Regions from separate parts of the Nocardiopsis sp. NPDC006139 genome, predicted to be linked through region 3. Evidence: predicted binding sites of a transcription regulator. Region 3 holds the regulator's gene; each other region holds the start of a gene.
The links. Region 3 encodes HrcA, which represses chaperone genes, less so after heat shock. Its sites were predicted from a motif close to TTGGCACTCTCNNNNNGAGAGTGCCAA; they were not measured.

Region 1 (9,883 bases), on a different contig from region 3:
GGGTGGAGGGACCGGCCCTGCGAAGCCCCGGCAACCATCTCGGCGTACATCGCTCGCGGACACGCGAGGCGGCCGGGACAGGTGCCAACTCCGGCCTGGGGACAAGGTGTCCGCCAGGGAAGATGAGGGGAGACGCCTCGCCATGGCGATTGCCGCCACCGAACCCACCTCCGTCCGCGCCTTCGGCCCCGCCGCCGCGCTGTCCTGTCGCGAATGCGGTGAGCGCTACGACCTCACCCCCCGGTTCGCCTGCGAGTTCTGCTTCGGCCCGCTGGAAGTGGCCTACGACTTCGGCGCCGTCACCCGGGCCGACATCGAGAGCGGCCCCGCCAACATCTGGCGCTACCGGCACCTGCTCCCGGTCCCGGAGAACGTGGCCGAGCTGCCCAACATGAACCCCGGCCTCACCCCCCTGGTCAAGGCCGACCGCCTCGCCGCCGAACTGGGCCTGGCCTCCCTGCACATCAAGGACGACTCCGGCAACCCCACCCACTCCTTCAAGGACCGGGTGGTGGCCATCGCCGTCGAGGCGGCCCGCAACTTCGGCTTCACCACGCTCTCCTGCTCCTCCACCGGCAACCTGGCGGGCGCCGTCGGCGCCGCGGCGGCCCGCGCGGGGTTCCAGTCCTGCGTGTTCATCCCCGCCGGGCTGGAGGAGGCCAAGGTCGTCATGGCCGCGGTCTACGGCGGCCAGGTCGTGGCCATCGACGGCAACTACGACGACGTCAACCGGTTCTGCTCCGAGCTCATCGGGGACCCGGCGGGCGAGGGCTGGGGCTTCGTCAACGTCAACCTGCGCCCCTACTACGGCGAGGGCTCCAAGACGCTGGCCTACGAGATCGCCGAGCAGCTCGGCTGGCGGCTGCCCGAGCAGATCGTCATCCCGATCGCCTCCGGCTCCCAGCTCACCAAGATCGACAAGGGCTTCCAGGAGCTGATCAAGCTGGGGCTGGTCGAGGACCGGCCGTACAAGGTCTTCGGCGCGCAGGCCACCGGCTGCTCCCCGGTGGCGCAGGCGTGGGACAAGGGCCTGGACGTCATCCAGCCGGTCAAGCCCGACACCATCGCCAAGTCGCTGGCCATCGGCAACCCGGCGGACGGCCCCTACGTGCTCGACATCGCCCGCCGCACCGGCGGCTCGGTGGAGCACGTGGGGGACGACGAGGTCGTCGAGGCGATCTCGCTGCTGGCCCGGACCGAGGGGATCTTCGCCGAGACCGCGGGCGGCGTCACCACCGGCGTGCTGCGCAAGCTGGTCCGCGAGGGGCGGCTCGACCCCGGGGCCGAGACCGTCGTCCTCAACACCGGTGACGGGCTCAAGACCCTGAACGCCGTGAGCGCCGGGGTGACGGCCACCATCAAGCCGTCCCTGAAGGCGTTCGCCGAGGCCGGACTGGCCTGACCCCGCTCCCCGGGGCGGCGCCACGCCCCGGGGCCCACTCCCTCCACGACCACCACCACGGAAGAAGGACGCCATGAGCGCCAGCGTTCGCGTGCCCACCATCCTGCGCACCTACACCGACGACGCCGCGGAGGTCACCGCGCAGGGCGGTACCCTCGCCGAGATCCTCGACGACCTGGAGGCCAACCACCCGGGCATCCGGGCGCGCATCCTCGACGAGAACGGGAAGGTGCGGCGCTTCGTGAACGTGTACGTCGGCGACGAGGACGTGCGCTTCGCCCAGGGGCTGCAGACCGAGGTCGCCGAGGGTGCGCAGGTCTCGATCATCCCGGCGGTCGCGGGCGGCTGCTGACGGCCCCCGTACCGCACGACCCCCCGAACCCCGCCGGCCCACGAGGCCGGCGGCTCCCCGGCCCCGCGTCCACCGGACGCGGGGCCGCCCTCGTTCCCGCGCCGCCGCGGCCGCCCCGCCTTCCGCCCCGGGCCCGCCGCGGGGGGCGGTAAAGCCTTTGTCCGGGCGCGGAGCGGCTGAGTACGGTTCCGGTATGGGTATCGAGATCAGGGATTTCCGGGACGGCGACCGCGAAGCGGTGCTGGAGCTGTCGCTGCGGGCCTGGGAGCCGGTGCACGCGTCGCTGCGGCGGGTGCTGGGCGGGCGCATCTACGACCGGATGATCCCGGATTGGCGGGAGAGCCAGCGGACGGAGGTCGGCGGCGCGCTCGACGACGCGGACACCACCGTGCGGGTGGCCGTCCGGGACGGCGCGGTCGCCGGGTTCTACGCCGTGGTGATCCGGCCCAAGGACGACACCGGCGAGGTCACTCTGCTGGCCGTGCACCCCGGCCACCAGCGGGCCGGGGTGGGGGAGGCGCTCACCCGGCACGCGGTGGACTGGATCCGCGGCCAGGGCATGGGCATGGCCGTCGTCGAGACCGGCGGGGACGAGGGGCACGCCCCGGCCCGGCGCACCTACGAGAAGGCGGGCCTGACCGAGCTGCCGGTCTCCCGCTACTTCCAGGCCCTGTGACGGCTGCGGCCGGGCCGGGTGCCGCGCGCCCGACACCCGGCCCCCGGCGGCGGCCGGGGGGCGCGCGGACACGGGCCGTAACCTGGAGTCCCACCGGGGGCGGTCCCCGGGGAGCTCCGGATGAGGCGGCGATGTCGGCGACGCGGTTGTTGGTGCTGGGTGTGGTGCGCATCTCGGGGCGCGCCCACGGGTATCGGGTCGGCCGCGAGCTGATGGACTGGGGCGCCTCGGAGTGGGCCAACGTCAAGTGGGGGTCCATCTACCACGCGCTGCGCAAGCTCACCGCGGAGGGCAGGCTGCGGGAGGTGGAGGCCGAGGGCGACGATGTGGTGGAGCGCGTCTCCTACGAGATCACCGGGGAGGGCGAGGCCGAGTTCCACCGGCTGCTGCGCAAGGCGCTCTCCCACGCCGGCGACGACCACGCGCTGCTGTGCGCCGGGGTCACCCTGATGACGGCGCTGCCGCGGGCCGAGGTGGTCGAACTGCTCCGGAGCCGGATCGCCGACCTGGAGAAGAGCAGCGCCCAGGCGCTGGAGATCGCCCGGCTGAGCACCGAGGAGTGGGACAAGCCCGAGCACGTGCGCCCGCTCTTCACCCTGTGGGAGCTGACCGTGGGGGCGGCCGTCGAGTGGACCCGAAGGCTCATCCGCGAACTGGAGGAGGGGCGCTACACCATGGCCGACGACGGACCGCAGGCCTTCGGCCTGCCGCCCGCGGGGGCCCCGCGCGGGTAGGCGCGCGGAGCGGAGCCGGTGCCCGCACGCCCTCGTATTAAAACTTGAATATGAAGCGGAGGTGGGGCAGACTCTCCATATTCAACTTTGAATAAGGAGTCGCGGATGATCCGTACCCGGGATCTCACCAAGCACTTCCGCGTCGGCAGGGAGACCGTCGAGGCGGTCCGGGGCATCGACATCGACGTCGCCGCAGGCGAACTCGTCGCCCTGCTCGGTCCCAACGGCGCGGGCAAGTCCACCACCCTGCGCATGCTCACCACCCTGCTCGAACCCACCTCCGGCACCGCCGTGGTCGCCGGGCGCGACGTGCGCGCCGAGCCGGCCGAGGTGCGGCGCCGCATCGGGTTCGTCGGCCAGGGCCACGGCGCGGGCGAGGACCAGCGCGCCGGGGAGGAGCTCTACACCCAGGGCCTGCTCTACGGGCTGGACCGGGCGACGGCCGGGGCGCGCACCGCCGAGCTGCTCGACATGCTCGAACTGTCGGGGGCCGCGGACCGGGAGGTCACCAAGCTGTCCGGCGGGCAGCGGCGCCGCCTCGACATCGCGATGGGGCTCATCCACCGGCCGCCGCTGCTGTTCCTCGACGAGCCGTCCACCGGCCTGGACCCGCACAGCCGCGCCAACCTGTGGGACCACATCGCCCGCCTGCGGGCGGAGTTCGGCACCACCATCGTCCTGACCACCCACTACCTCGACGAGGCCGACGAGGCGGCCGAGCGGGTCCTGGTCATCGACCACGGGCGGGTCATCGCCGACGGCACCGCCGACGAGCTCAAGGGCGGGGTCTCCGGCGACCTCGTCACCTTCACCGTCGCCGACGCGGAGGCCGCGGCCGCCGGCGCCGCGATCGCGGAGAAGCTGCCCACCGCCCGGGAGGTCGAGGTCGTCCCCGGGCGCGAGGCCGGGGTGCGGCTGCGGATCGAGCGCGGCGACGCCGTCCTGCCCGAGCTGCTGCGCTCCCTGGACGGCTCCGGGATCGCCCTGACCACCGTGCGGGTGCAGCGCCCCACCCTCGACGACGTCTTCCTGACCCTCACCGGCCGCAGCCTGCGGGAGGAGAACCCGTGACCACCGAGACCACGACAGCCGACACCGCCGCCGACACGTACGGCACCGCCGCCGCGCGGCCCTCGTCCCTGGCCAGGGACACCTGGCTGATGTTCGTCCGCCAGTTCCGCCCGCTGCTACACCGGCCGGCCTTCCTGCTGTTCGGCATGCTCCAGCCGGTCCTGTACCTGGTGCTGTTCGCGCCGCTGCTCACCGGGCTGGCCGGGGCCCAGGGGGAGAACCCCTGGCAGTGGTTCGTGCCGGGGCTGCTGGTCATGCTCGCCCTGTTCACCGCGGGCTTCGCCGGGTTCGGGCTGCTGCCGGAGATCTCCTCGGGGGCGCACGAGCGCCTGATGGCGACCCCGGCCTCCCGGGTGGCCCTGCTGCTGGGGCGGGTGCTGCGCGACGTGGCCGTCATGGCGCTGCAGATGGCGCTCATCGTCGTCCTGGTCGTGCCGTTCGGGTTCCGCGTCCCGGTGGCCGGCTTCGCCGCCGGCCTGCTGCTGCTCATCGTGCTGGGCGTCGGCCTGTCGTCGCTGTCGTACCTGGTCGCCCTCAAGGTCCGGCAGACCTACGTGTTCGCGCCCATCGTGCAGACCGCCGTGATGCCGCTGATGCTGCTGTCGGGCGTGCTGCTGCCGATGGACCTGGCGCCGGACTGGCTGTACGCGCTGTCCCGGGCCAACCCCGTCGCCTACGTGGTGGACGCGGAGCGGGCGCTGTTCGCGGGCGAGTGGAACGCGGCCGTGGGCATCGGCTGGGCGGTGGCCCTGGCGACCACCCTGCTGGTCCTGGGACTGGGGTCGCGGGCGATGCGCCGGATCTCCGCCTGACCCCCGCCCGCGCTCGGCCGGTCTCGTCCGCCGCGAGCGGAAAAACCCGTCACATGGGGGGTTTGCGCAGGTGAACGCGTGTCGAAGAGGTGGTGGAATCGTGACCGCATCGTTTGCACTCTCCCATGCCGAGTGCTAAAAAGGGATCTGGTTAGCACTCGCCCCGGCTGAGTGCTAAACCGGATCGAGGCTGCGAGACCGCGGCCGCCGGCAACAGGGTCGCCGGCGGATCCGCGGTCGTCCGTCGCGGGCGCACGCCTCGTCCCACCGCGTATCAGCCCGGTCACGGGAGGACAAGAACTCAATGGCAGCCAAACTGATCGCGTTCGACGAGGAGGCCCGTCGCGGCCTCGAGCGCGGCATGAACCAGCTTGCGGACGCCGTCAAGGTGACGCTCGGCCCCAAGGGCCGCAACGTCGTCCTGGAGAAGAAGTGGGGCGCCCCCACCATCACCAACGATGGTGTCTCCATCGCCAAGGAGATCGAGCTCGAGGACCCGTGGGAGAAGATCGGGGCCGAGCTGGTCAAGGAGGTCGCCAAGAAGACCGACGACGTCGCGGGTGACGGCACCACCACCGCCACCGTCCTGGCCCAGGCGCTCGTGCGCGAGGGCCTGCGCAACGTCGCCGCCGGCGCCAACCCGATCAGCCTCAAGCGGGGCATCGAGGCCGCCGTCTCCCGCATCAGCGAGGAGCTGGGCAACCTCTCCAAGGAGATCGAGACCAAGGAGCAGATCGCCTCCACCGCCTCCATCTCCGCCGGCGACACCCAGATCGGCGAGACCATCGCCGAGGCGATGGACAAGGTCGGCAAGGAAGGCGTCATCACCGTCGAGGAGGGGCAGACCTTCGGGCTCGAGCTGGAGCTCGCCGAGGGCATGCGCTTCGACAAGGGCTACATCTCGCCCTACTTCGCCACCGACCTGGAGCGCATGGAGACGGTCCTGGAGGACCCGTACATCCTCATCGCGAACCAGAAGATCTCCAACAACAACGAGTTCCTCCCCATCGTGGAGAAGGTGCTCCAGGCCGGCCGTCCGCTGGTCGTCATCGCGGAGGACGTCGAGCAGGGCGCGCTGCAGACCCTGGTCGTCAACAAGATCCGCGGCACCTTCAAGTCCGTCGCCGTCAAGGCCCCGGGCTTCGGTGACCGCCGCAAGGCCCAGCTCGGCGACATCGCCGTGCTGACCGGCGGCCAGGTCATCACCGAGGAGGTCGGCCTCAAGCTGGAGAACACCGAGCTCGACATGCTCGGCCGCGCCCGCAAGATCGTCGTCACCAAGGACGAGACCACCATCGTCGACGGTGCCGGCGACGCCACCGCCATCGCCGGTCGCGTCAACGAGATCCGCAACGAGATCGAGCGCACCGACTCCGACTACGACCGCGAGAAGCTCCAGGAGCGCCTCGCCCGCCTGGCCGGCGGCGTCGCGGTCATCAAGGCCGGTGCCGCCACCGAGGTGGAGCTCAAGGAGCGCAAGCACCGCATCGAGGACGCCGTCCGCAACGCCAAGGCCGCGGTCGAGGAGGGCATCCTCCCCGGCGGTGGTGTGGCGCTGCTGCAGGCCAGCGTCCCGGCGTTCGAGAAGCTGGAGCTGGAGGGCGACGAGGCCATCGGTGCCGACATCGTCCGCCGCGCCATCGCCGAGCCGCTGAAGCAGATCGCCGTGAACGCCGGCCTCGAGGGCGGCGTCGTGGCGGACAAGGTCCGCAACCTGGAGCCCGGGTTCGGCCTCAACGCCGCCACCGGTGAGTACACCGACCTGTTCAAGGACGGCGTCATCGACCCGACCAAGGTCACCCGTTCCGCTCTGCAGAACGCGGCCTCCATCGCCGGTCTGTTCCTGACCACCGAGGCCGTCATCGCCGAGAAGCCGGAGAAGGCGGCCCCCGCGGCCGACCCGACCGGTGGCATGGGCGGCATGGACTTCTAGTCCCCAGGAGTTCGGGGTCGGGATACGCGACCTCAACCCGCGACGACCGGGCGGCCCCCTCGGGGCCGCCCGGTTCCGCTTTCCGGGCACCCGTTCCCGAACAGCCGGTCCCGAGGGCGTCAGTCCCAGGAGATGAGCGAGAGGTCGACCGCCGCGCGCACCGCCGCGGTGCGGGTCTCCACGCCGAGCTTGGCGTAGATGCGCTGCAGGTGGGTCTTGACCGTCGCCTCGGTGACGAACAGGGTCCGGGCGATCTCCCGGTTGCCCGCCCCCTTCGCCAGCAGGCGGAGGATCTCCAGCTCGCGCGGGGTCACCGCGGGCCGCGGGTCGCGCACCCGCCGCACCAGCCGGGCCGCCACGTGCGGCGACAGCACCGTCTCCCCGCGGGCCGCCGCCCGCACCGCCTCGAAGAGCCGCTCCGGCGGGCTGTCCTTGAGCAGGTACCCGGAGGCGCCCGCGTCCAGCGCCCGCATGATGTCCCCGTCGTTCTCGTAGGTGGTGAGCACCAGCACCCGCGGAGGGGCGGGCAGCGCCAGCACCCGCTCGGTCACGGCCACGCCGTCCAGGCCGCCCTCCAGGCGCAGGTCCATCAGCACCACGTCGGGCGAGCGCAGCCCGATCAGGCGCACCGCGTCGGTCCCGTCGGCGGCCTCGCCGACGATCTCGATGTCCTCCTCGCCCTCGAACAGGGCGGACAGCCCCGCCCGCACGATCGGGTGGTCGTCCACCAGGAACAGTTTCACGCGTCCTCCCGTACGGGGATCGAGACCGACAGCCCGGTGCCCTCGCCGGGCGCGCTCTCCACGGTCACCTCGCCGCCCAGCCCGGCCACCCGGGCGCGCACCGCCTCCAGGCCGAACCCGCGCCCGCCGCCCGGCCCCGGAGCGCCGGGGTCGAACCCGCGCCCGTCGTCGCGCACGTCCAGGGTGACCCGGTCGCCGATCCGGGCCAGGGACACCGCCGCCCGGTCCGCCCCCGAATGCTCGCGCACGTTGGCCAGAGCCCCCTGGGCGACCCGCAGCAGCGCGGCCTCCACCTCGCCCGGCAGGCCGTCCAGCTCGCCGTCGCAGGTCAGGGCGGCCTCGATCCCGGTCTCCTCGGACAGCGACCGGCACAGGTCCGCCAGCGCCCGGCGCAGCGTGCCCCGGCTCAGCGGGGCGGGCGCGCCGCCCTGCACGAAGGCCCGCGCCTCCGCCAGGTTCTCGTGCACCCCCTCGGCGGCCCGGCGCACCAGGTTGCGGGACCGCTCCGGGTCCGACTCCCACGACAGGTCGGCGGCGCGCAGCAGCATCCCGGTGCTGGACAGGCCCTGGGCCACGGTGTCGTGGATCTCCCGCGCCAGCCGCTCCCGCTCCTCCAGCACCCCGGTGCGGCGGTGGGACTCGGCCAGCGCGTCCCGGGTGCGCAGCAGGTCGGCGATGACCCGCTTGCGGCGGTCGCCCTCCCGGCGCAGCTCCACCACGGTGCCGACCACCATCGCCGCCAGCGCGGGCGGCACCACGAACGCCATCGGGTCGCCGAACCCGGTCAGCACGCCCCAGGCCGCCGCGGTGGCGGCGGTCAGCACCGCGGCGACCGCGACCACCGCCGCCACCGGCAGCAGCCGCAGCGCGACGAACAGCAGGGGGATTCCGGCGAACCCGAACGACGGGGCGGCCCACACCAGCGCGACCCAGCACACGATCACCCCGGCCAGCCAGCCGAAGAGCACCGGCCGGGGAGCCCGGTTCCACAGCAGCACGCCCGCGGAGTACAGCAGGCCGACCACGGCGGCCAGCTCCAGGGCGGCCACGGTCCCCTCGTCGAGTTCGTGCCGGATGAGCAGCCGCACGGCGGACGCGGCCAGCAGTACCAGGAAGCCGACGTGCATCACCGCGTTGAGCAGCGGTCCGCCCAGGCCGTCGTCGCGCGTTCGTGTCCCCATATCCCTCCCATGGTGCCCCCGCGCGCCCCGGCCGCCGTCATCCGATCGGATGACACGGCGCGTCGTCCCTTCGCATCCGCCGGTTCGTCCGGGAGCCCGACGCCGGGACGGGCCTTCCCGGCGAGAGTGGAGGACGTCGGAACGGACATCCACGAACGGAGTCGCACCATGAAGCGCAACCACCTCATCTCCACCATCGCCGGCGCCGGGCTGGGCCTGGCCGTGGTCGGCGGCGTCGCCGCCACCACCCTGCTGCCCGCCGACACCCCGGGCGGGCCGAGCACCGCCGCCGCGGCGGTCGCCCCGCAGGCCGTCGCCCAGCGCGACGTCCTGAGCGCCGACGCCCTGGTCGCCGCCGCAGAGGCGGGCCTGGCCGAGGCCCGGGACCAGGGCCAGCAGGTCACCATCGCGATCGTCGACCGCTCGGGCGCCACCCGCCTGGTCCTCAAGACCGACAACGCCGGCCCGCAGACCCAGGAGTCGGCGGAGCAGAAGGCCTACACCTCCGCGGCCATGGGGCAGCCCACCGGCGCCCTGGCCGAGAACGCCACCGGGGACGGGCCCACCATCGCGGACCTGCCGGGCACCCTCTTCCTCGCGGGCGGCGTCCCGGTCCTGTCGGGCGAGACCCCGATCGCGGGCATCGGCGTGGGCGGCGCGCCCTCCGGCGACATCGACGAGGAGATCGCCCAGGCCGCCCTGGAGGCCCTGGAGAACTTCGAGGAGTAGCCCTCCCCGCACCGGACCGGCCGGGCGCCCACAGGGAGCGGCCCGGCCGCCGCCGTTCCCGGGACCCGGGCCGGGTCAGGAGTCGCCGTGCCAGGCGTGCCAGAGGGCGGAGTAGGAGCCCCCGGCGGCGAGCAGTTCGTCGTGGGAGCCCAGCTCGGAGATGCGGCCGTCCTCGACCACCGCGACGCGGTCGGCGTCGTGGGCGGTGTGGAGGCGGTGGGCGATCGCGACCACCGTGCGCCCCGCGAGC
Region 2 (9,883 bases), on a different contig from region 3:
CGTCCTCCACTCCCCGTAGCGTCGTCCCATCGACCGGAACCCCGCAGGGGGAACGCGAAGGGACCGACCATGCTGCGAGGACTCACCACCGTCACCCTGTGGGCCGACGACGTCGCCGAGGCGGCCCGCTGGTACACCGGGGTCCTGGGCGCCGAGCCCTACTTCGAGCGCCCCGGCCACGGCCTGCCGCCCGGGTACGTCGAGTTCCGGACCGGCGACCACCAACACGAGCTCGGCATCGCCGACCGCCGCTACGCGCCCCCGGCCGCGCACCCGGGCCCGGGCGGCGCGGTCGTGTACTGGCACGTCGACGACGTCGAGGCCGCCCTGGCCCGGCTGCTGGAGCTGGGCGCGAAGGAGTACGAGCCGCTCACCGTCCGGGGCGAGGGCTTCGTGACCGCGTCGGTGGTCGACCCCTTCGGCAACGTCCTGGGGGTCATGTACAACGCCCACTACCTGGAGATGCTCCGGGCCCGCCCCTGAGTCCCGGGGCCGGACGCGGGAGGGGGCGGGGCGCCGCCGGCGCCCCGCCCCCTCATCGCGATCCCCGCACCCGGCTCCGGTGCGGCGGCCTACTCGTCGTCGTCCTCCTCGTCCCGGCGGCGCTTGCGCTTGGGGCCGCCGGAGCCCCCCTCGCGGCCCGGGCGCAGCAGCGCCTCGGCCAGGGCCAGCACCGTCTCCTCCAGGGAGGCGAACCGCTTGGTGATGTCGTCGTGGGAGTTCTCGACCGCCTCGGTGACGGTCTCCTCCAGCTCGTGCCGGTCCGGACGCTGCTTCAGCTCGCGCAGCACCGGGGCGACCGCCGAGGTGACGTGCTCGTCGATCTCGTCCAGCTTGTCGCCGTGGTCGATCTGCGGGCGCTCCACCAGTTCGGTCAGGCGGCGGTGCAGCTCGCTGACCTCCATGGTCTGCGGGAGCTGGTTGAGGCGCTGGTTGAGCGCCTCCAACCGGTCGTCCACGGCCTCCAGGCGGCCGTCGACGCCGTCGAAGTGCCCGCTGACGCCCTCGAACTGGCCTTCGACGCCGTTGACCCGGCCGTCGATGCCGTCCAGGCGGCCGTTGATGCCGTCCATCCGGCCGTCGATCCGGTCGATCTTGCCTTCCATGCCCTCGAACTGGCCTTCGAAGTGCCCCTCGAAGGTGTCGAAGCGGTCGGTGAGGCGGCCCAGTTCGTGGTCGACCTTGCCGGTGATCTGGGTGAGGTGGCCGTCCACCTTGGAGGTGAGGGCCTCGCGCTGGCGCTCCAGCCGCTCGTCCAGGGCGGTGCGGTGCGTCTCGACCTGCTCGGTGAGCGCCTCGGTGAGGGTCTGCGACCGGTCCTCGGCCTCGGCGGCCAGGCGGGCGGAGCTCTCGGCCACGAACGCGCGCAGCTCCTCGAAGCCGGAGGTGACCCGCTCGGCGTCCTCGGAGATCCGGGAGGCGAGCGCATCGGCACGCTCGGTGAAGGACGCGCTCATCCGCTCGGCGGACGCCTCGGCGTGCTCGCGGGCCTCGGTCCGGCCCAGCTCCAGCTGCTCGTCCAGCTCGGACAGGCGCTGGCGCAGGTGGGTGCGCAGGTCCAGCAGCGAGGTCTCGTTGTCCTTGCGCAGGGCGGTGACGGCGCCGGCGACGTCGGCGACGGCGGCGGTGGCCTCGGCGTGGTTCTCCTCGGCCAGGGTCGTCAGCTGGGTGACGTCCTCGGTCACCTTGGCGGCCAGGGCCTCGTGGCGCTCGAGGAGCGCGTCGTGCCGCTCGCCCGCGGCGGCGGCCAGGGCGGACAGCTCGCCGTTCAGCTCGCCGGTGTTCTCCTGGAGGCGCGCGAGCAGGGCCTCGTGCTTGTCCGCCAGGGCGGTGGACAGCTCGGCGGCCTTGGCGTCGGCCTGCTCGGTGAGGGCCGTGCGCAGCCCGTCGGTGCGCTCGCCCAGGTCGGTGCGGGCCTCGCCCAGCGCCTCGGTGAGGGCGGTGCGGCCCTCGGCCACGGCGGTGGACAGCTCCTCGCGGGCGGCGGTCACGGCCTCGGCCAGCTCGGCGGCCTTGGCGTCGCCCTGCTCGGTGAGGGCGGTGCGGGCGCCGGCCACGGCCTCGGCCAGCTCCCCGGCCTTGGCGTCGGCCTGCTCCGCCAGCGCGGTTCGGGCCTCGCCCAGGGCGGTGGACAGCTCCTCGCGGGTGCCCGCGACGGCCTCGGTGAGGACGGTGCGGCTCTCGGCCAGCGCCTCGGCCAGCTCGGTGTGCCGGGTGCCGGAGACCTCGGCGAGCGCGGTGAGCGAGGACTCCACGGCCTCGGTCCTGGCGCTGAGCGCGGACAGGGCGCCGTCGAGGGCCTCCAGCCGCGACTCGAAGGCCTCCGACAGGGTGGTCAGCCGCTCGCCCAGCTCGCCGACCTGCTCGGCGGTGCGGTTCCCGGTCTCCGACATGCGCTGGAGGCGGGTGAGCGCGGTGTCCAGGTGCCCGGCGATGCGGTGGGTGTCCGCGCGCAGGGACGGCATGTCCGACAGCGGCTTGACCTGGCGGCCCACGACCTCGATGTGCTCGGCCAGGGTCTCGGCCCATTCCGGCGGGCGGGCCAGGAAGTCGTCGATGCGGCCGTCGACCGCGGTGAGGGACTCGGCGAGCGCGGTGAGCTCGCGCTCGCGCAGCTCACGCAGGAGCCACTCCATGCCCTCCAGGCGCTGGCGCATCTCCTCGGTGACCGCACCCTGCGTCTTCTGCTCGGAGTCGTGCTCGTGGGCCGCCTGGGAGAGCAGGTCGCGCATGCGGTCGGAGATCCCGGCCTGACCTCCCCCGTTGAGGAAGTTGTGATTGCTCTGTTCCACCGAGGTGCTCCTTGTTCTCTCTGGCGCTCCCGACACCTGGCCCGGGGGAATGGACGGTGGGTGTTCCGGGCAGGTCGGGTTCTCGATGGTCCCCGGGCGGGCGGCGGTCCCGCAGGCGTTCGCGCCTCACTGTGATCAGAGTGTGACTGCGTGTATACGCGCGAGGCAAGGGGCCAGCGTCGACCGAACCGCGTTGCGGATCACTCACGCACGGCCTTCCGGGTGAACCCATGAGAAGGGAGGGAATCGCGGCCCCAGTCTAACGACCCGGAGAGCCCTCCCCCCAGGGGATCGGGAAAGATATCCGCCCTGTGAGATAACGATCCGATACCTCGGGTCCTACTCTGGGTGACCGCCCCCTCCCGGCCGGACCGGGCCGTCGTTCCAGGTCAGGCCGCCGTCGCGGACGTCTCGCGGCACAGCAGCGCGAAGGGCCGCTCCCCGATCCTGGTGAGCACCACCGTGGCCGTCCCGGGGCCGGAGGGCTTCAGGTCGCGGCGCAGCTTCTCGGTGTCCACCGCGGACCCCCGCTTCATCACCGTCACCGTGCCCACCCCGCGCTCGCGCAGCGCGGCCCTGAGCCGCTTGAGGGAGAAGGGCAGGACCTCCTCCACCTCCAGCACCCGCCACAGCGGGGAGCGCACCGCCGTGTCCGCGGTGAAGTACGCGATCCGCTCGTCCAGCAGCGCCCCGTCCACCCGGGCCGCCGCCTCGGCCACCAGGTGCGAGCGCACCACCGCGGGGTCCGGGTCGTACAGGTACCGGCGCGCCGGGGCCACCGGCGCCGGCCCCAGGCCGGGATCCTCGTCCAGGTGCGTGCGCGAGCCGTCGCGCTCGGACAGCACCGTGGCCCGGCGGCGCGGCCCGCCGGCCAGCGCCCCGAACCACAGGGCCGCCTCCTTCAGCTCGCCGTCCACAGAGATCCACTCGGTGTCCGCGCCCGGGGCCAGCGCCTCGTGCGGGATGCCCGGGGCGGCCTTCAGGCACGCCGCCTCCGCCCCCTCGGCCAGGGCCACCGCCACGTCCCAGGGCGGGGAGTAGGCGGCGGGGTCGAACACCCGGCCGCGCCCGCCGCGCCGGGCCGGATCGCACACCAGCAGCGGGTACTCGCCCGGGGAGACCTCCGTGACGTCGCCCTCGCGCACCCGGGCCGTGCCCTCCAGGCCCAGCGCCCCGATGTTGGCCCGGGCCACCGCCGCGGTCGCGGGGTCCAGCTCCACCCCCTCCACCGGGATCCCCCGGGCCGCCAGCGCCAGCAGGTCCGCGCCGATCCCGCAGCACAGGTCGCCCGCGGGGCCCGCGTGCGCCCGCGCCACCCGCTCGGCCCGGTACTCGGCGACCGACCGGCGGGTGGACTGCTCCAGGCCGTTCGGGGTGAAGTACATGCGGTCCGCCAGGGCGCCGAACTTGGCGCGTCCGCGAACGCGCAGCGAAATCTGGGTGAGGACCGCGTTCACCAGCTCGGAAACGGGTAGGCCGGGGTCGAGGGCGGCCACCCGAGGGTCCTCGCGCAGCCGGGAGGCCGCCGCCAGTGCGTCCCGGGCGGCCGACCCGGCGTCCACCGACGCCAGGACCTCCCGGCCCGCTTCGGTCAGCAGGGCCTCGAACGCGGGCGCGCGCATGGATCTCCTTCGCCGGGGTGGAGCGGCCCCGCACGGTGCCGGGTCCGGTAACGCCGCTGACCAGGGGTCACGGCCACATTTCCATTCTGGCACTCTCGGGGGTAGAGTGCTAATCGCGACGAGGCCGGTCTGGCACCCGCGACGACAGGCCGCCGCGGTCGCCCCTTTTTCTCAGCCGGTCCGCGCTCTCACGCGTGCGGACCGGAAGTACTGGACACCGAAATCCTGAAGGGGGAGGTCACACAGTGTCGACCGCCACCAAGACCGTGCTGAAGCCGCTCGAGGACCGCGTCGTGGTCAAGGCCCTGGAGGCCGAGCAGACCACCGCCTCCGGCCTGGTCATCCCGGACACCGCCAAGGAGAAGCCCCAGGAGGGCGAGGTCCTGGCCGTGGGCCCGGGCCGCTGGGACGACGAGGGCGAGAACCGCATCCCGCTGGACGTCCAGGTCGGCGACATCGTCCTCTACAGCAAGTACGGCGGCACCGAGGTCAAGTACGACGGCCAGGAGTACCTGGTCCTCTCCGCCCGCGACCTCCTCGCGGTCGTCGAGAAGTAGTCCTCGACGCGGCCCGCTCGCACGGGCCCGGAGCAGTATCCGCATCCCGCACCGGTCGGCGCCTCGCCGGGCGGGCGGGATGCCTGTTTTTGGCCAGGCCTACCAAGGAAGAACGGAATGCCGAAGATCCTGGAGTTCGAGGACGGCGCCCGCCGCGCCCTCGAGCGGGGCGTCGACCGCCTCGCCGACGCCGTCAAGGTGACGCTGGGCCCGCGCGGCCGCAACGTCGTCATCGACAAGAAGTTCGGTGCCCCGACCATCACCAACGACGGTGTGACCGTCGCGCGTGAGATCGAGCTGGACGACCCCTACGAGAACCTGGGCGCCCAGCTCGTCAAGGAGGTCGCCACCAAGACCAACGACGCCGCGGGCGACGGCACCACCACCGCCACGGTGCTGGCCCAGGCGCTGGTCCGCGAGGGCCTGCGCAGCGTCGCCGCCGGCGCCTCCCCGATGTCCCTGAAGAAGGGCATCGACGCCGCGGCCGCCAAGGTGTCCGAGATCCTGCTGGAGCGCGCCCGCCCCGTCGAGGAGCGCGCGGACATCGCCTACGTCGCCACCAACTCCGCCCAGGACGCCCAGATCGGCGACCTGATCGCCGAGGCGTTCGACAAGGTCGGCAAGGACGGCGTCATCACCGTCGAGGAGTCCCCGACCTTCGGGCTGGACCTGGAGTTCACCGAGGGCCTCCAGTTCGACAAGGGCTACATCTCGCCCTACTTCGTGACCGACGGCGACCGCCAGGAGGCGGTGCTGGAGGACGCGCAGATCCTCATCAGCCAGGGCAAGATCTCCAACCTGAACGAGCTCCTCCCGCTGCTGGAGAAGATCGTCCAGAACAAGAAGCCGCTGCTGATCATCGCCGAGGACATCGAGGGCGACGCCCTGGGCGCCCTGGTGCTCAACAAGATCCGCGGCACCCTGAACGTCGCCGCGGTCAAGGCCCCCGGCTTCGGCGAGCGCCGCAAGGCCATGCTCCAGGACATCGCGATCCTCACCGGCGGCCAGGTCATCGCCGAGGAGGTCGGCCTCACCCTGGAGAACGCCGACGTCGACGTGCTGGGCAACGCCCGCCGCATCACCGTCACCAAGGACACCACCACCATCGTGGACGGTGCCGGCGAGCAGTCCGAGGTCGAGGACCGCATCTCCCAGATCCGTAAGGAGATCGAGGCCAGCGACTCCGACTGGGACCGCGAGAAGCTCCAGGAGCGCCTGGCCAAGCTGGCCGGCGGCGTCTCGGTGCTGCGCGTGGGCGCGGCCACCGAGGTCGAGCTCAAGGAGAAGAAGCACCGCCTCGAGGACGCCATCTCGGCGACCCGCGCGGCCATCGAGGAGGGCATCGTCGCCGGTGGCGGCGCCTCCCTGGTGCACGCCTCCACCGCCCTGGACGACCTGGGCCTGACCGGCGACGAGGCCACCGGTGTGGGCATCGTGCGCCGCGCCCTGACCCAGCCCGCCCGCTGGATCGCCGAGAACGCCGGCGCCGAGGGCTTCGTGGTGGTCCACCGCGTCTCCGAGATGGAGGTCGGCCACGGCTACAACGCCGCCAAGGGCACCTACGGCGACCTGACCGCGGAGGGCATCATCGACCCGGTCAAGGTCTCCCGCTCCGCCGTGCAGAACGCCGCCTCCATCGCGGGCATGCTGCTGACCACCGAGGTGCTGGTCGCGGACAAGCCCGAGGACGAGGGCGACGACGACGGCCACGGCCACGGCCACTGACGGACCGCGGCGGACTCCGTCCGCGGACGCCGGGGTGGGCCGGTCCGGGGTGCTCCCGGACCGGCCCACCGGTCTGTGCGCGGGGGCCGGGCCGCCCGCGTCCCCCGGGGGCGCCGGGCCCGGGGTCGAGAAGGTGTGCACTATCACGTACGCTTCGGGTTTGACCGCACGCGCCGATCCGTTTTGGGGTGAATTTCCCAAAACGTAACCATTCCGTAGTTGGCGATTGGAGCGGTCAGGTCGGCGGACGGGGGCATGATCACTAGCGTGACGGATGCAAACGCCCGGGGGGGCGTTACCGCGCAGCGGCCAGGAACACCGGGGGAACCCGATCCCGCGTCGCGCGACACCGGCCTGAACCACCTGGGGTCGCGGGCGGTCCGGGGTGAGGACGGCGCCATGGACTCGCTGCTCCGCGAGGTCCGCCCCATGGTGGTCCGCTACTGCCGTGCCCGGCTGGCCCGGGTGTCCGGTCTGGCGCACTACTCCGACGACGTGGCCCAGGAGGTCTGCATCGCCCTGCTCTCGGCGATCCCGCGCTACCAGGACCGGGGCCGCCCCTTCGCCTCCTTCGTCTTCGGCATCGCCGCGCACAAGGTGGCCGACACCCTGCGCGGTGCGGGCAGGGTGGAGCTGGTCTCCAGCGACACCGTCCCGGACCGCCCCGACGAGGCGCCCGGGCCGGAGGAGGCCGCGGTGCGGGTCATCGAGGCCCAGCGCGCGCGGGAGCTGCTCGACGAGCTCCCCGAACAGCAGCGCCGACTGCTGGTCATGAGGGTGATAGCAGGACTGACAGCGGATGAGACGGGACATGTACTTGGAATGTCGGCGGGCGCGGTACGGGTTGCCCAGCACCGGGCTATTGCTCGGCTTCGGCAGGTGGCCGTGGCGAACCGCCTCCTCCCCTGAGCGCGCCGGGCGCCCGGGCGACGGGCGCCGCCCCTGTCCCGACCGCCCCCGCGTGTACGCGGCCTGCCGGGCCCTGGGCCCCGTCCGCTACACCCCGCGCCGCCGCCACTGAGCCGCGCCCGCCCGCGCCCGCCGCGGACGGGCGGGGAAGAACACGCGCACCCACCGGTGTTGACCTGGGCAGGGTCCCTCCCGGCCCGCGGCCGATCAGCTCCGCCCCGCACCGTCCCATCTCAAACAGTGAGACTGCTCACTTTCACGCCCGAGCGGCGGGGAGAACGCCCCGTTCCCCCCGACCCCACCGGGGCGACGACCTAGGATGAGACGACACGCGGGGGCGAGCACCGCGCGGGCGCGCCGGAGGGCCGGCGTGCCGGAGCGAGCAGCGGAGGTTGTGTCATGGGTCAGGAGAACATCGGCGACTACGGGGACAAGCTGCTGCCGCCGGGGTTGACCTACGACGACGTGCTGCTCGTACCGGCCTACTCCGACATGCAGCCCGGCGAGGCCACCACCGCCACCCGGCTGTCCCGCAACATCCGCCTCAACATCCCGCTGCTGTCCGCCGCGATGGACACCGTGACCGAGGCCCGCATGGCCGTGGCCATGGCCCGCCAGGGCGGCGCCGGCGTGCTGCACCGCAACCTCTCCGCCGAGGACCAGGCCGCCCAGGTGGACCTGGTCAAGCGCTCCGAGGCCGGCATGGTCACCGACCCGGTCACCTGCAAGCCCGAGGACACCCTCGCCGACGTCGAGCGCCTGTGTTCGCACTACCGGATCTCCGGCGTCCCCGTCACCGACGACTCCGGCCGCCTCGTGGGCATCGTCACCAACCGCGACATGCGGTTCGAGAGCGACCGCGGCCGCCTGGTCCGCGACGTCATGACCACGCGGAACCTGGTCACCGCGCCGGTCGGCGTCAGCCGCGAGCGCGCCTTCGAGCTGCTGCGCGAGAACAAGGTCGAGAAGCTCCCGCTGGTGGACGCCGACGACCGCCTGCGCGGCCTCATCACCGTCAAGGACTTCATCAAGAGCGAGCAGTACCCCGACGCCACCAAGGACGCCGACGGCCGCCTCGTCGTGGGCGCCGCCGTGGGCGTGGGCCCGGAGGCCACCGAGCGCGCCAAGCTGCTGGTCGACGCCGGGGTGGACTTCATCGTCGTGGACACCGCCCACGGCCACTCCGCCGGCCTGGCCGACATGGTCGCCAAGCTCAAGGCCAACTCCAGGGCCGACATCGTCGCGGGCAACGTGGCCACCCGCGCCGGGGCCCAGCTGCTGATCGACGCGGGCGCCGACGCCGTCAAGGTCGGGGTGGGCCCCGGCTCCATCTGCACCACCCGCGTCATCGCCGGTGTGGGCGCCCCGCAGCTCACCGCCATCCTGGAGGCGGCCAAGGCGTGCGGCCCGGCCGGCGTCCCCCTCATCGCCGACGGCGGGCTCCAGTACTCCGGCGAGATCGCCAAGGCCATCGCCGCCGGCGCCAGCAGCGTCATGCTCGGCAGCCTGCTGGCCGGCGTGGAGGAGAGCCCGGGCGAGCTCATCTTCATCAACGGCAAGCAGTTCAAGGCCTACCGCGGGATGGGCTCGCTGGGCGCCATGCGCGGCCGCTCCTTCTCCAAGGACCGCTACGCCCAGGCCGACGTCTCCTCCGAGGACAAGCTCATCCCCGAGGGCATCGAGGGCCAGGTGCCGTTCCGCGGCCCGCTCCAGGCGGTCGCCCACCAGCTCGTCGGCGGCCTGCACCAGTCCATGTGGTACGCGGGCACCCGCACCCTGGACGAGCTGCGCGAGCGCGGCCAGCTCATGCGCATCACCAGCGCCGGTCTGCGCGAGAGCCACCCGCACGACATCCAGATGACCGTCGAGGCGCCCAACTACAACGGCCGCTGACACACCGCCGCGCACCGGGCCGTCCGGAGTCCCTCCGGGCGGCCCGACCCGTTCCCGGAACGGGGCGGATAGACTCTCGGCGGTAGTGAACGCACCGGTCGCACCGGCCGGGGCAGCACGTCAGAGGGGATCGAAGCGTTGGCTCAGGTGGAGATCGGGCTGGGCAAGAACGGGCGCCGGGCCTACGAGCTCGACGAGATCGGCATCGTGCCGGCTCGGCGCACGCGCGACCCGGAGGAGGTGTCGATCGCCTGGCAGATCGACGCCTACCGGTTCGAGACGCCGCTCGTGGCCAGCCCCATGGACAGTGTGGCCTCGCCGGACACGGTCGTGGCGATCGGCCGCCTGGGCGGCCTGGGCGTCCTCGACCTCGAAGGCCTGTGGA
Region 3 (9,883 bases):
ACCCCCGACGGCGCCGCCGTCCAGGGCTCCGCGCTCTGACCCCCGGCCGGGCCGGGGCGCGACCCGCCGGGACCGGGCACACACGCGGGTCGGTGACACTGGGTACATGCCTTCCGTTGCCCTCGACGGCGAACCCGTACCGCGCACCGGCGACCTGCCGGAGGCCTCCCTCGCCGAACTCGGCGACCGGCCGCTCGGGTTCTACGTCCACGTGCCCTTCTGCGTCACCCGCTGCGGCTACTGCGACTTCAACACCTACACCGCCGAGGAGCTGGTCTCCCGCGACGGAACGGCGGTCGCCTCCCGCGACACCTACGCCGACCAGGCCATCGCCGAGATCGCCCTGGCCGACCGGGTCCTGGCGGGCCCCCGGCCCCGGGTGAGCACCGTGTTCGTGGGCGGGGGGACCCCCACCCTGCTGGCCGCCGAAGACCTGGGCCGCATCCTCGCCGCCATCGCCGACCGGTTCGGCCTGGAACCGGGCGCGGAGGTCACCACCGAGGCCAACCCCGAGACCGTCACCCCCGAGTACCTGTCCCGTCTGCGCGAGGCCGGGTTCACCCGGGTGTCGTTCGGCATGCAGAGCGCCCGGGCGCACGTCCTGCGCGTCCTGGAGCGCGGCCACACCCCCGGCCGCCCCGAGCAGTGCGTCGCCTGGGCCCGCGAGGCCGGGTTCGAGCACGTCAACCTCGACCTCATCTACGGCACCCCCGGGGAGGAGGACGACGACTGGCGGGCCTCCCTGGACGCCGCCGTGGCCGCCGGCCCCGACCACGTCTCCGCCTACTCCCTCATCGTGGAGGAGGGCACCCGCCTGGCCGCCCGGGTGCGCCGCGGCGAGCTCGCCGAACCCGACGACGACACCATGGCCGACCGCTACCTCATGGCCGACACGGTGCTCGCCGAGGCCGGGTTCACCCCCTACGAGGTGTCCAACTGGGCGCGCACGCCCGAGGGCCGCAGCAGGCACAACATGCTCTACTGGACCGGAGCCCACTGGTGGGGCGTGGGCCCCGGAGCGCACGGCCACGTGGGCGGCACGCGCTGGTGGAACGTCAAGCACCCGGCCGCCTACGCCGCCCGCCTGGCCCAGGGCTCCAGCCCGGCCCAGGCCCGCGAGGTGCTCACCGCGCAGGAGCGCCGCTTCGAGCGGGTGCTGCTGGAGCTGCGGATCGAGCAGGGGTGCCCGCTGGACCTGCTCGAACCCCCGGGCCGGGAGGCCGCCGCCCGCGCCGTCGCCGAGGGGCTGCTGGACGCCGACGCGCACCGCGCCGGCCGCGCCGTGCTCACCCGCCGGGGGCGGCTGCTCGCCGACGCCGTGGTCCGCGACCTCACCTGAGCGGCGCCCGCCGCGAGCGCGGCGGGGGGACGCACGACGAGGGGCCCGGTCCGAGGACCGGGCCCCTCGCGGCGTCCGCGGAGCGGTCGGCCTACTTGATCCAGGAGACGTTGAACGGGTAGCGGTACCACTCGCCCTTGTTGGCGGCGACGCCGCCCAGGATGCCGAAGACGACGGCGGCGACCCAGCACAGGAACCAGGTGATCATCCCGATGAAGACGAACATCAGGATGCTGGACACCACGTAGCCGATGAGGACCAGCAGCTGGAAGTTGAGGGCCTGGGCCGCCTGGTCGCGGACGAACGGCGACTCCTCGCGCTTGATCAGGTAGATGATCAGCGGGACGATGAAGCCGAGCAGGCCGCCGCCCAGGTGGGCGAACAGGCCGAACTGCCGCTCGTCCTGGCTGGGCGGGGCGCCCGTGGCCGAGCCCGGCTGGGCGCCGTAGCCGCCGTACGGGTAGCCGGCCGCCTGGTAGCCGCCGGTCTGGTCCTGGTACCCGCCCGGGGGCGGGTAGCCCCCGGGGGCTCCGGGCGGCGGCGGGTAGCCGCCGGGCTGCTGGGCGCCGGGGGGCGGGTAGCCGCCGGACGGGTCGTGGTGGCCGGGTGCCGCGTGGCCGCCGGAGGGGTTCTGCTGACCGGGCGCGGGGTAGCCGCCGGACTGGTCCTGGTAGCCGGGCGCCGGGTAGCCGCCGGAGGGGTTCTGCTGACCGGGCGCGGGGTAGCCGCCGGACTGGTCCTGGCCGCCCTGCTGCGGGTGCTGGCCGTAGGGGTCTTCCGGCGGTGGCGTGTTGGGGTAGGACATCTCGGGTTCCTTAGGGACGGGTGCGTTCGCGGGTGCGGTCGGTCACTTGAGCAGACGGATGCTGAACGGGTAGCGGTACCACGCCCCCTTGTTGGCTCCGTTGGCTCCTAGGACGCCGAACACGATCGAAACGATCCAGATCAGGGCGATCAGCAGGGAACCGATCCACGACAGGTTCGGGAAGAAGATACCCAGACCGATGAAGACCACCCCGGCGAAGATGTACGGGATGAGCAGCGTGATCTGGAAGTTCGCCGCCTCGGAGGCGTGGTGGCGCACGTACGGCGAGGTGTTCCGCCTGGCGAAGTAGATCGCCAGCGGGGGGATCCAGCCCAGGCAGGCGATGATGAAGCCGGACAGGTGGGCGAGCATCGCCATCAGGACGTCGTTGTCGCCGCTCTGGGCCGGGGCGCCGGAGGCACCGGCCCCGGGTTGCGGCTGCCCGTACTGCGGCTGCCCCTGCGGTACACCGTACTGCGGCTGTCCCTGGGGCTGCGGCTGCTGCGGGGCCCCGCCGTACGGGCCCTGGTCCCCGTAGGGCGGCTGGGCCTGGGGCTGCGGCGGGCCGTAGTGCGGGGCGCCGGGCGCCGGGGCGAAGCCGGGCTGGCCCTGTCCGTACTGCGGCTGCTGTGCCTGCGGGGGCTGCGCCTGGGGCTGTTCGTACTGCGGCTGCGGCTGTCCGCCGTACTGCCCGTGGCCGGGCTGTCCGCCCGAGGGCTGCCCGTACTGCCCGTACCCCGGCTGCGCGCCCGAGGGGCCGTGGGCGGGGTACCCGCCGGACGGCTGCTGTGCGCCGTACTGCTCGTGCCCCCGCTGCTCACCGTACTCCGGGGAGTAGGGGGACGGCGCCTGCGGCTGCTCGCCGGAGGGCGGGCCCTGGTTCGGGTCCTCCGGGGACGGGGGATTCGTCGGGGTCTCGCTCATGCTCTTCCTCGGCTCCGCTGGTGAGGGGCGCTATCTCGTGTCTACCGGGCCGTACCGACGACCGGAGGCAGAAACCGGCCTCGTGTCCGGTCTGAATCCTAGGCGCAAGGGGGGTCACGGTCCGTGCGGGCCGGTGACGAAATCGATGAGTTCCTCCACCCGACCCGACAGGGCCGGTTCCAGGTCAGCATAGGTTCGCACCGAACCCAGGATCCGGCGCCACGCCTCACCCGTGCTCATCCGCCAGCCCAGCGCCTCCAGGACCCCCTCCTTCCAGGGGACCCCCCTGGGCACCTCGGGCCAGGCGCGGATGCCCAGCGCGGCCGGCCGCACGGCCTGCCACACGTCGACGTAGGGGTGGCCCGCCACCAGGACGTCCCCGCCCCGCACCCGCTCGGCGATCCGCGACTCCTTCGACCCCGGCACCAGGTGGTCCACCAGGACCCCCAGGCGCCGCCCCGGGCCGGGGGTGAACTCCGCCACGATCGCGGGCAGGTCGTCGACCCCCTCCAGGAACTCGACGGCCACCCCCTCCACGCGCAGGTCGTGCCCCCACACCTTCTCGACCAGCTCCGCGTCGTGGGCGCCCTCGACGTAGATCCGGCCCTCCCGGGCCGTGCGCGCCCTCAGGCCCTGGACGGCGACCGAACCGGAGGCGCTGCGCAGCGGCCCCCGCGGAGCAGCGGACGGCCGCACCAGGGTCACCGGCTCGCCGTCCACCAGGAAGGCGGCCGGTTCCAGTGCGAACACCCGGCGCCGCCCGTGCCGGTCCTCCAGGGTCACGGTCGCCTTGTCCCAGCCGACCACCGCGCCGCAGAACGCCTCCCCGGCGTCCTCCACCACGAGGTCGCGGTCGAGCGGGACCTCGCGGACCCTCCGCTCAGGGCGGTTGCGCGCCGAGGCCAGCACATCGCGGCCGTACCGGCCGGTTCCCTTGGTAGCCACGGTGGTGCAGTCTACAGACGGCGCCCCCCGCCGGCGGGGAAGGCGCCGCGCCGGCGCCGCCCCCGCCCGCGGAGCGGCCGGGGTTTGCGTCCGGGCATAGAATTAGCACTGAGGACCATCGAGTGCCAGGAGGTGGCGAGTTGCTGGATGAGCGCAAGCTCGCGGTCCTGCGTGCCGTCGTCGAGGACTTCGTCAGCACCAACGAACCGGTGGGGTCCAAGGCCCTCGCCGACCGCCATCGGCTCGGGGTCTCCCCGGCCACCATCCGCAACGACATGGTCGCGCTGGAGGAGGACGGGTACATCACCCAGCCCCACACCAGTGCCGGGCGCGTGCCCACGGACAAGGGGTACCGGCTCTTCGTCGACCGCCTGTCCTCGGTCAAGCCCCTCTCGGCCGCGGAGCGCCGCGCCATCGAGTCGTTCCTCAACGGCGCCGTCGACCTCGACGAGATCGTCGCCCGCACGGTCCGGCTGCTCGCGCAGCTCACCCGCCAGGTGGCGATCGTCCAGTACCCGTCGCTGACCCGCTCCTCCGTCCAGCACGTCGAGCTGGTGCCCCTCGCGGGCCAGCGGCTCATGCTGGTGGTCATCACCGACACCGGCCGGGTCGAGCAGCGCGTCATCGACGGCCTGGGGGAGGTCGACGCCGACGCGGTCGCCGACCTGCGCGGCATGCTCATCCGGGCCACCGCCGGCCTGCACCTCGCGGAGGTCCCCGGCGCGGTCGAGGACCTGCCACAGCAGGTACCCGAGGAGAACCGCGCCATGGCGGCGTCCGTCCTGTCCGTACTGCTGGAGAGCCTGGTCGAACGCCACGAGGAGAAGCTGGTCCTCGCGGGCACGGCCAACCTCGCGGCCGTCGATTTCGCCGCCAGCCTGAGGGACGTCCTGGAGGCGTTGGAAGAGAACATGGTCCTCATCCGTTTGCTGGGTGAGGCGAAGGACCCGTCGATGCTCACGGTGCGCATCGGCGCGGAGAACTTCCACGAGGGGCTGCGGTCCACCTCGGTCGTGTCGGCCGACTACGGTGTGGGAAACCAGTCGCTCGCCAAGATCGGTGTCGTGGGACCCACCCGGATGGACTACCCCGGGACGATGGGGGCGGTACGCGCCGTTGCTCGGTATGTCGGACAGATTTTGGCAGGACAGTAACTCAGTGGCCAGAGACTATTACCAGGTCCTCGGTGTGCGTCGCGACGCTTCCAAGGACGAGATCAAGAAGGCGTACCGCAGGCTCGCGCGCGAGCTGCACCCGGACATCAACCCGGACCCCGCCACCCAGGAGCGCTTCAAGGAGGTGACCCAGGCCTACGAGGTCCTCTCCGACGAGAACAAGCGCCGGATGTTCGACATGGGCCAGGACCCCTTCGCCCCGGGCGGGGGCGGCGCGGGCGGCTTCGGCGGCGCCGCCGGGTTCCCGTTCGACGACATCATGAACGCCTTCTTCGGCGGCGGCCAGGCGGGCGGACGCGGCCCCCGCGAGCGCGTCCGGCGCGGGCGCAGCATCAAGATCCGCGTCGAGCTGGACCTGGCCGAGACCGCGTTCGGCGTCACCAAGGAGATCACCTTCCCCACCGCCATCCTGTGCGCCACCTGCCAGGGCGAGGGGACGGCCGCCGGCACCCACCGCACCACCTGTGACATGTGCCACGGCCAGGGCGAGGTCTCCCAGGTCACCCGCTCCTTCCTCGGGCAGGTCATGACCTCCCGCCCCTGCCCCCAGTGCGGCGGCCAGGGCTCGGTCATCCCCGACCCCTGCCCCGACTGCGCGGGCGAGGGCCGGGTGCGCGAGAAGGTCACCCGCACCGTCAAGATCCCCGCGGGCGTCGACGACGGCACCCGCATCCAGCTCGCCGGCGAGGGAGAGGTCGGCCCCAACGGCGGCCCGCGCGGCGACATCATCCTGGAGATCGTCCAGCGGCCGCACCCCACCTTCGAGCGGCGCGGCGACGACCTGCACTGCACGGTCACCGTCCCCATGACGGCGGCCGCGCTGGGCGCCTCCTTCGCCTTCGAGACCCTCGACGGCACCGAGAACATCGACCTGCGCCCGGGCACCAACTCCGGCCACGTCATCACCCTGCCCAACAAGGGCGTCACCCACCTCGACGGCGGCGGCCGGGGCGACCTGCGCATCCGCGTCGACGTGGAGACCCCGGGCAAGCTCGACGAGGAGCAGGAGGGGCTGCTGCGCAAGCTCGCCGAGCTGCGCGGCGAGGACCGCGCCCCGGGCCGGTTCAGCCCCGGCCACGGCGGCCTGTTCGCCAAGCTCCGCGACGCCTTCGGCGCCAAGTGACGCCGCCGGTCTTCCTCGCCGACACGGCCGAGCTGGCGGCCGACACCGTCACCCTCACCGGCCCGGAAGGGCACCACGCCGCCGCGGTGCGGCGCCTGCGGGCCGGTGAGGCCGTCGACCTGTCCGACGGGCTGGGACTGCGGCTGCGCTGCACGGTCGTCGACACCGGCAGGGACCACATCGTCTGCCGGGTCCTGGAGCGGATCCGGGAACCCGCTCCGCGCCCGCGGCTGACCGTGGTGCAGGCCCTGGCCAAGGGCGACCGCGGCGAGACCGCCGTGGAGACGATGACCGAGGCCGGGGTCGACGCGATCGTCCCCTGGTCGGCCGAGCGCAGCATCACCCGCTGGAAGGGCGACCGGGCCGCCAAGTCACTGGCCAAGTGGCGGGCCACCGCCCGCGAGGCCGCCAAACAGGCCCGCCGGGCCCGGCTGCCCGAGGTGGCCGAGCCCGCCGACCGGACCGCCGTCGCCGAGCTGCTGGCCGCCGCCGACCTGGGCGTGGTCCTGCACGAGGACGCCGGCCTGCGGCTGTCGCAGGTGCCGGTCCCCGCCGACGGCGACGGGGCGGGCGTGGTCCTGGTGGTGGGCCCCGAGGGCGGCTTCTCCGACGCCGAACTGGACGCCTTCGACGCCGCGGGCGCCGTGCGCGCCCTGCTGGGCCCCACCGTCCTGCGCACCTCCACGGCGGGGGTGGCCGCGCTCTCCGTGCTCCAGGCCCGCACCGGGCGCTGGTAGCCCGCGGGACCCGGCCGCCGCCGAGCCGGCCGCACACAGAAGAACAGAAGAAGGGGGCCTCCCGGGATCAGACCCGGGAGGCCCCCTTCTCCACGTCCACGCGCTACTCCGTGGCGGAGGCACCCGACGAGGACTGCTGCTCGGTCCCCTCGGTGCCGGTGGAGCCGCCGCCGGTACCGCCGGTGCCGCCACCGGTGTCGCCGCCGGAACCACCGCCGGTGCCGCCGGGCTCCTCACCGCCGGTGCCGCCACCCGGCTCACCGGTGCCGCTGCCGGGGGAGGGCTCCTCGGAGGGGGCGCACTCCTCGTCCTTCTGCCCGTCCGCGTCCTCCTCCTTGTCGTCGGCCGACGCGGTCGGGGGGACCGACGGGCAGGTCGAGGTCGCGGTGGGGCCGTCGCCGTCCTCCCCGCCCTCGGCGGGCGCGCTCGGCTCGGTCGAGGGCTCGGGGGAGGGCTCCGGCGCGGAGGTCTGCGGCTCCGGCGCGGGGGCCTCCTCCTCCAGGGTGGGCGCGGCCACCCCGCCGCCGTCCTGCTCCGGCGGGGTGCCGAACCTGTCGGCGCCCGCGGGCACCATCTCCAGCACCTGCTCGCGCACCTGGGGCGTGGACATGGCCACCGAGGCTGCGATGAGCACGGCACCGGCCACGGCCAGCGCCGGGCGCAGCCACGGGAGCCCGAACCAGGCGCCGCCGCGGCGGGCGGCGGTCCGCTCGCGGATGAGGTTCAGGGCCTCGGGCGAGTGCGCGACGGTGTCGGCCTCCGCCTTCAGCGCCTGCCGCAGTAGGGCCTCGAAGTCGTCGTTCGCGGGATCTGTAGGGCTGCTCATGTCGTCTGCTCCAGAACAGAGCGGAGCGCGGAGATGCCACGGGATGTGTGGCTCTTCACCGCACCCCGGCTGATCCCCATGGCGTCCGCGATCTGAGCCTCGGACAGGTCGCCGTAGTACCGGAGCACGATGGCCTCTCGCTGACGGGTGGGAAGTTTGCGCAGGGCACGGATCACGGCCTCGCGCTCCAGCAGGTTCAGTGCGCCGTGTTCGGCGCTGGGGGCGTCGGGCAGGGCCTTGGGAGCGTGCTTCTCCACGACCGCACGGTGACGCAGCACGGACCGGGCCTTGTTCACCACCGCCTGGCGGAGATAGGACAGGGCCTTGTTGGGGTCGCGCAGGCGCCGCCACGCGCCGTGCATGGCCACGAACGAGTCCTGCACGACCTCTTCGGCCGTCGCGTGGTCCCGGACCAGCAGGGCGGCGAGACGGACGAGCGGACGGTAGTGCTCCCGGTAGAGCTCCGTCACGGCATGGTCCGCGTCCCACTCCACGGCCAGGGGCGCCGTGGTGGCTCCGGCCACCATGGTTTCTGTCGTCACATCAGTTCGACGCACACCCTTGTCGCGGGGTTTACGAAAGGGCATACCTCTTCTTTTCCAGGTAGGAGCGCGATTCAACCCGAACACGCCCGAGCGTGGCCGAGATGGACGGTGCTCGAGCCGCCGACGCGCACGGGAGGGAAGCCTATCGCGCTTCCGGCGGACCGCGGTGGGAACCGTCCCTTTCCGGGTGGAACGGACGCGTGCGGCCCCCGGGCCCGGCCTGCGGCATCATGGTGCCGACCCGATGCGACGGAGGTTGCCGATGACCACACAGGCCGACTGCCTGTTCTGCAAGATCGTGCGGGGGGAGGTGCCCGCCGAGATCGTCCGGGAGGGGGAGCGGACCATCGCGTTCCGCGACATCAACCCCCAGGCGCCCACCCACGTCCTGGTCATTCCGCGCGAGCACTACGCCGACGCCGGGGCCGCGGCCGAGGCCGACACCGGGCTGCTGGACGCGATCGTGAGGGAGGCCCGCGCGGTCGCCGAGGACGAGGGCGTCGCCGAGAGCGGCTACCGGCTGGTGTTCAACACCGGCAGCGGCGCGGGGCAGACCGTCTTCCACCTCCACGGGCACCTCCTGGGCGGGCGCGGCCTCAACTGGCCCCCGGGGTGACCCGCGAATAACCGATCGAGCGGGTGCGGGGTGCCTTGCTAGACTCGTGGCCGTGGGCCTGAGGAGGCTGAGGGGGTTCGCCGACCCCCGGCCCGGGGCCCCGCCGGCGCCGCAGCGCAAGCGGCCCGGACCGTCACATGAGGCGCCCCACCCGCCGTCGGGACGCCCGACCCCGAAGGGCAGGGACAGCGGCCGCAAGGCCACACCATGGCCGAGACAACGCACACGCATCCGCGACGGGACGCCCAGGTCAAGGTCGTGGTGCCCGACGAGCACACGATGATCAACCTGCTCGGCTCGGGGGACGAGCTCCTCAGAGCCTTGGAGCGGGCCTTCGAGAGCGACATCCACGTCCGCGGCAACGAGTTCACCATCAGCGGCTCCCCGGAGGAGACCGCCGTCGTCGTCCGCCTGATCGAAGAGCTCATCGAGCTGGCCAAGAGCGGCACCCACGTCACCCCGGACACCATCGAGCGCATGGTCCACATGCTGCGCTCGCCGGGGACCGAGCGCCCGGCGGACGTCCTCACCACCAACATCCTGTCCAACCGCGGCAAGACCATCCGCCCCAAGACGGTCAACCAGAAGCGCTACGTCGACACCATCGACCGGCACACGGTCGTCTTCGGGATCGGCCCGGCGGGTACCGGCAAGACGTACCTGGCCATGGCCAAGGCGGTCAAGGCGCTACAGGACAAAGAGGTCAACCGGATCATCCTCACCCGCCCCGCGGTCGAGGCCGGCGAGCGCCTGGGCTTCCTGCCCGGCACCCTCTACGACAAGATCGACCCCTACCTGCGGCCGCTCTACGACGCCCTGCACGACATGCTCGACCCGGACTCCATCCC

Region 1: groL (chaperonin GroEL) is a predicted target of HrcA. The motif match lies at 5,160-5,186, and genes of this name have one in related genera.
Region 2: groES (co-chaperone GroES) is a predicted target of HrcA. The motif match lies at 4,501-4,527, and genes of this name have one in related genera.

The regions. Positions count from the first base shown of each region.
Region 1 is NZ_JBEXTT010000012.1:157,821-167,703, reverse strand. It holds SAM riboswitch class I at 1-129, shown strand, start outside; gene thrC (threonine synthase) at 143-1,402, shown strand; gene ABZ249_RS18025 (ubiquitin-like small modifier protein 1) at 1,476-1,754, shown strand; gene ABZ249_RS18020 (GNAT family N-acetyltransferase) at 1,948-2,430, shown strand; gene ABZ249_RS18015 (PadR family transcriptional regulator) at 2,562-3,164, shown strand; gene ABZ249_RS18010 (ATP-binding cassette domain-containing protein) at 3,270-4,235, shown strand; gene ABZ249_RS18005 (ABC transporter permease) at 4,325-5,047, shown strand; gene groL (chaperonin GroEL) at 5,352-6,980, shown strand; gene ABZ249_RS17995 (response regulator transcription factor) at 7,100-7,723, opposite strand; gene ABZ249_RS17990 (sensor histidine kinase) at 7,720-8,904, opposite strand; gene ABZ249_RS17985 (heme-binding protein) at 9,073-9,633, shown strand; gene ABZ249_RS17980 (ABC transporter ATP-binding protein) at 9,709-9,883, opposite strand, start outside.
Region 2 is NZ_JBEXTT010000002.1:30,338-40,220, forward strand. It holds gene ABZ249_RS02270 (VOC family protein) at 70-483, shown strand; gene ABZ249_RS02275 (hypothetical protein) at 573-2,792, opposite strand; gene ABZ249_RS02280 (SAM-dependent methyltransferase) at 3,182-4,414, opposite strand; gene groES (co-chaperone GroES) at 4,660-4,971, shown strand; gene groL (chaperonin GroEL) at 5,089-6,696, shown strand; gene ABZ249_RS02295 (sigma-70 family RNA polymerase sigma factor) at 6,952-7,605, shown strand; gene guaB (IMP dehydrogenase) at 8,005-9,498, shown strand; gene ABZ249_RS02305 (GuaB3 family IMP dehydrogenase-related protein) at 9,646-9,883, shown strand, end outside.
Region 3 is NZ_JBEXTT010000006.1:87,793-97,675, forward strand. It holds gene ABZ249_RS09700 (LacI family DNA-binding transcriptional regulator) at 1-39, shown strand, start outside; gene hemW (radical SAM family heme chaperone HemW) at 107-1,339, shown strand; gene ABZ249_RS09710 (DUF4870 domain-containing protein) at 1,431-2,144, opposite strand; gene ABZ249_RS09715 (DUF4870 domain-containing protein) at 2,187-2,516, opposite strand; gene ABZ249_RS09720 (DUF3097 domain-containing protein) at 3,183-4,013, opposite strand; gene hrcA (heat-inducible transcriptional repressor HrcA) at 4,154-5,167, shown strand; gene dnaJ (molecular chaperone DnaJ) at 5,172-6,311, shown strand; gene ABZ249_RS09735 (16S rRNA (uracil(1498)-N(3))-methyltransferase) at 6,308-7,048, shown strand; gene ABZ249_RS09740 (hypothetical protein) at 7,152-7,874, opposite strand; gene ABZ249_RS09745 (SigE family RNA polymerase sigma factor) at 7,871-8,401, opposite strand; gene ABZ249_RS09750 (histidine triad nucleotide-binding protein) at 8,682-9,035, shown strand; gene ABZ249_RS09755 (PhoH family protein) at 9,243-9,883, shown strand, end outside.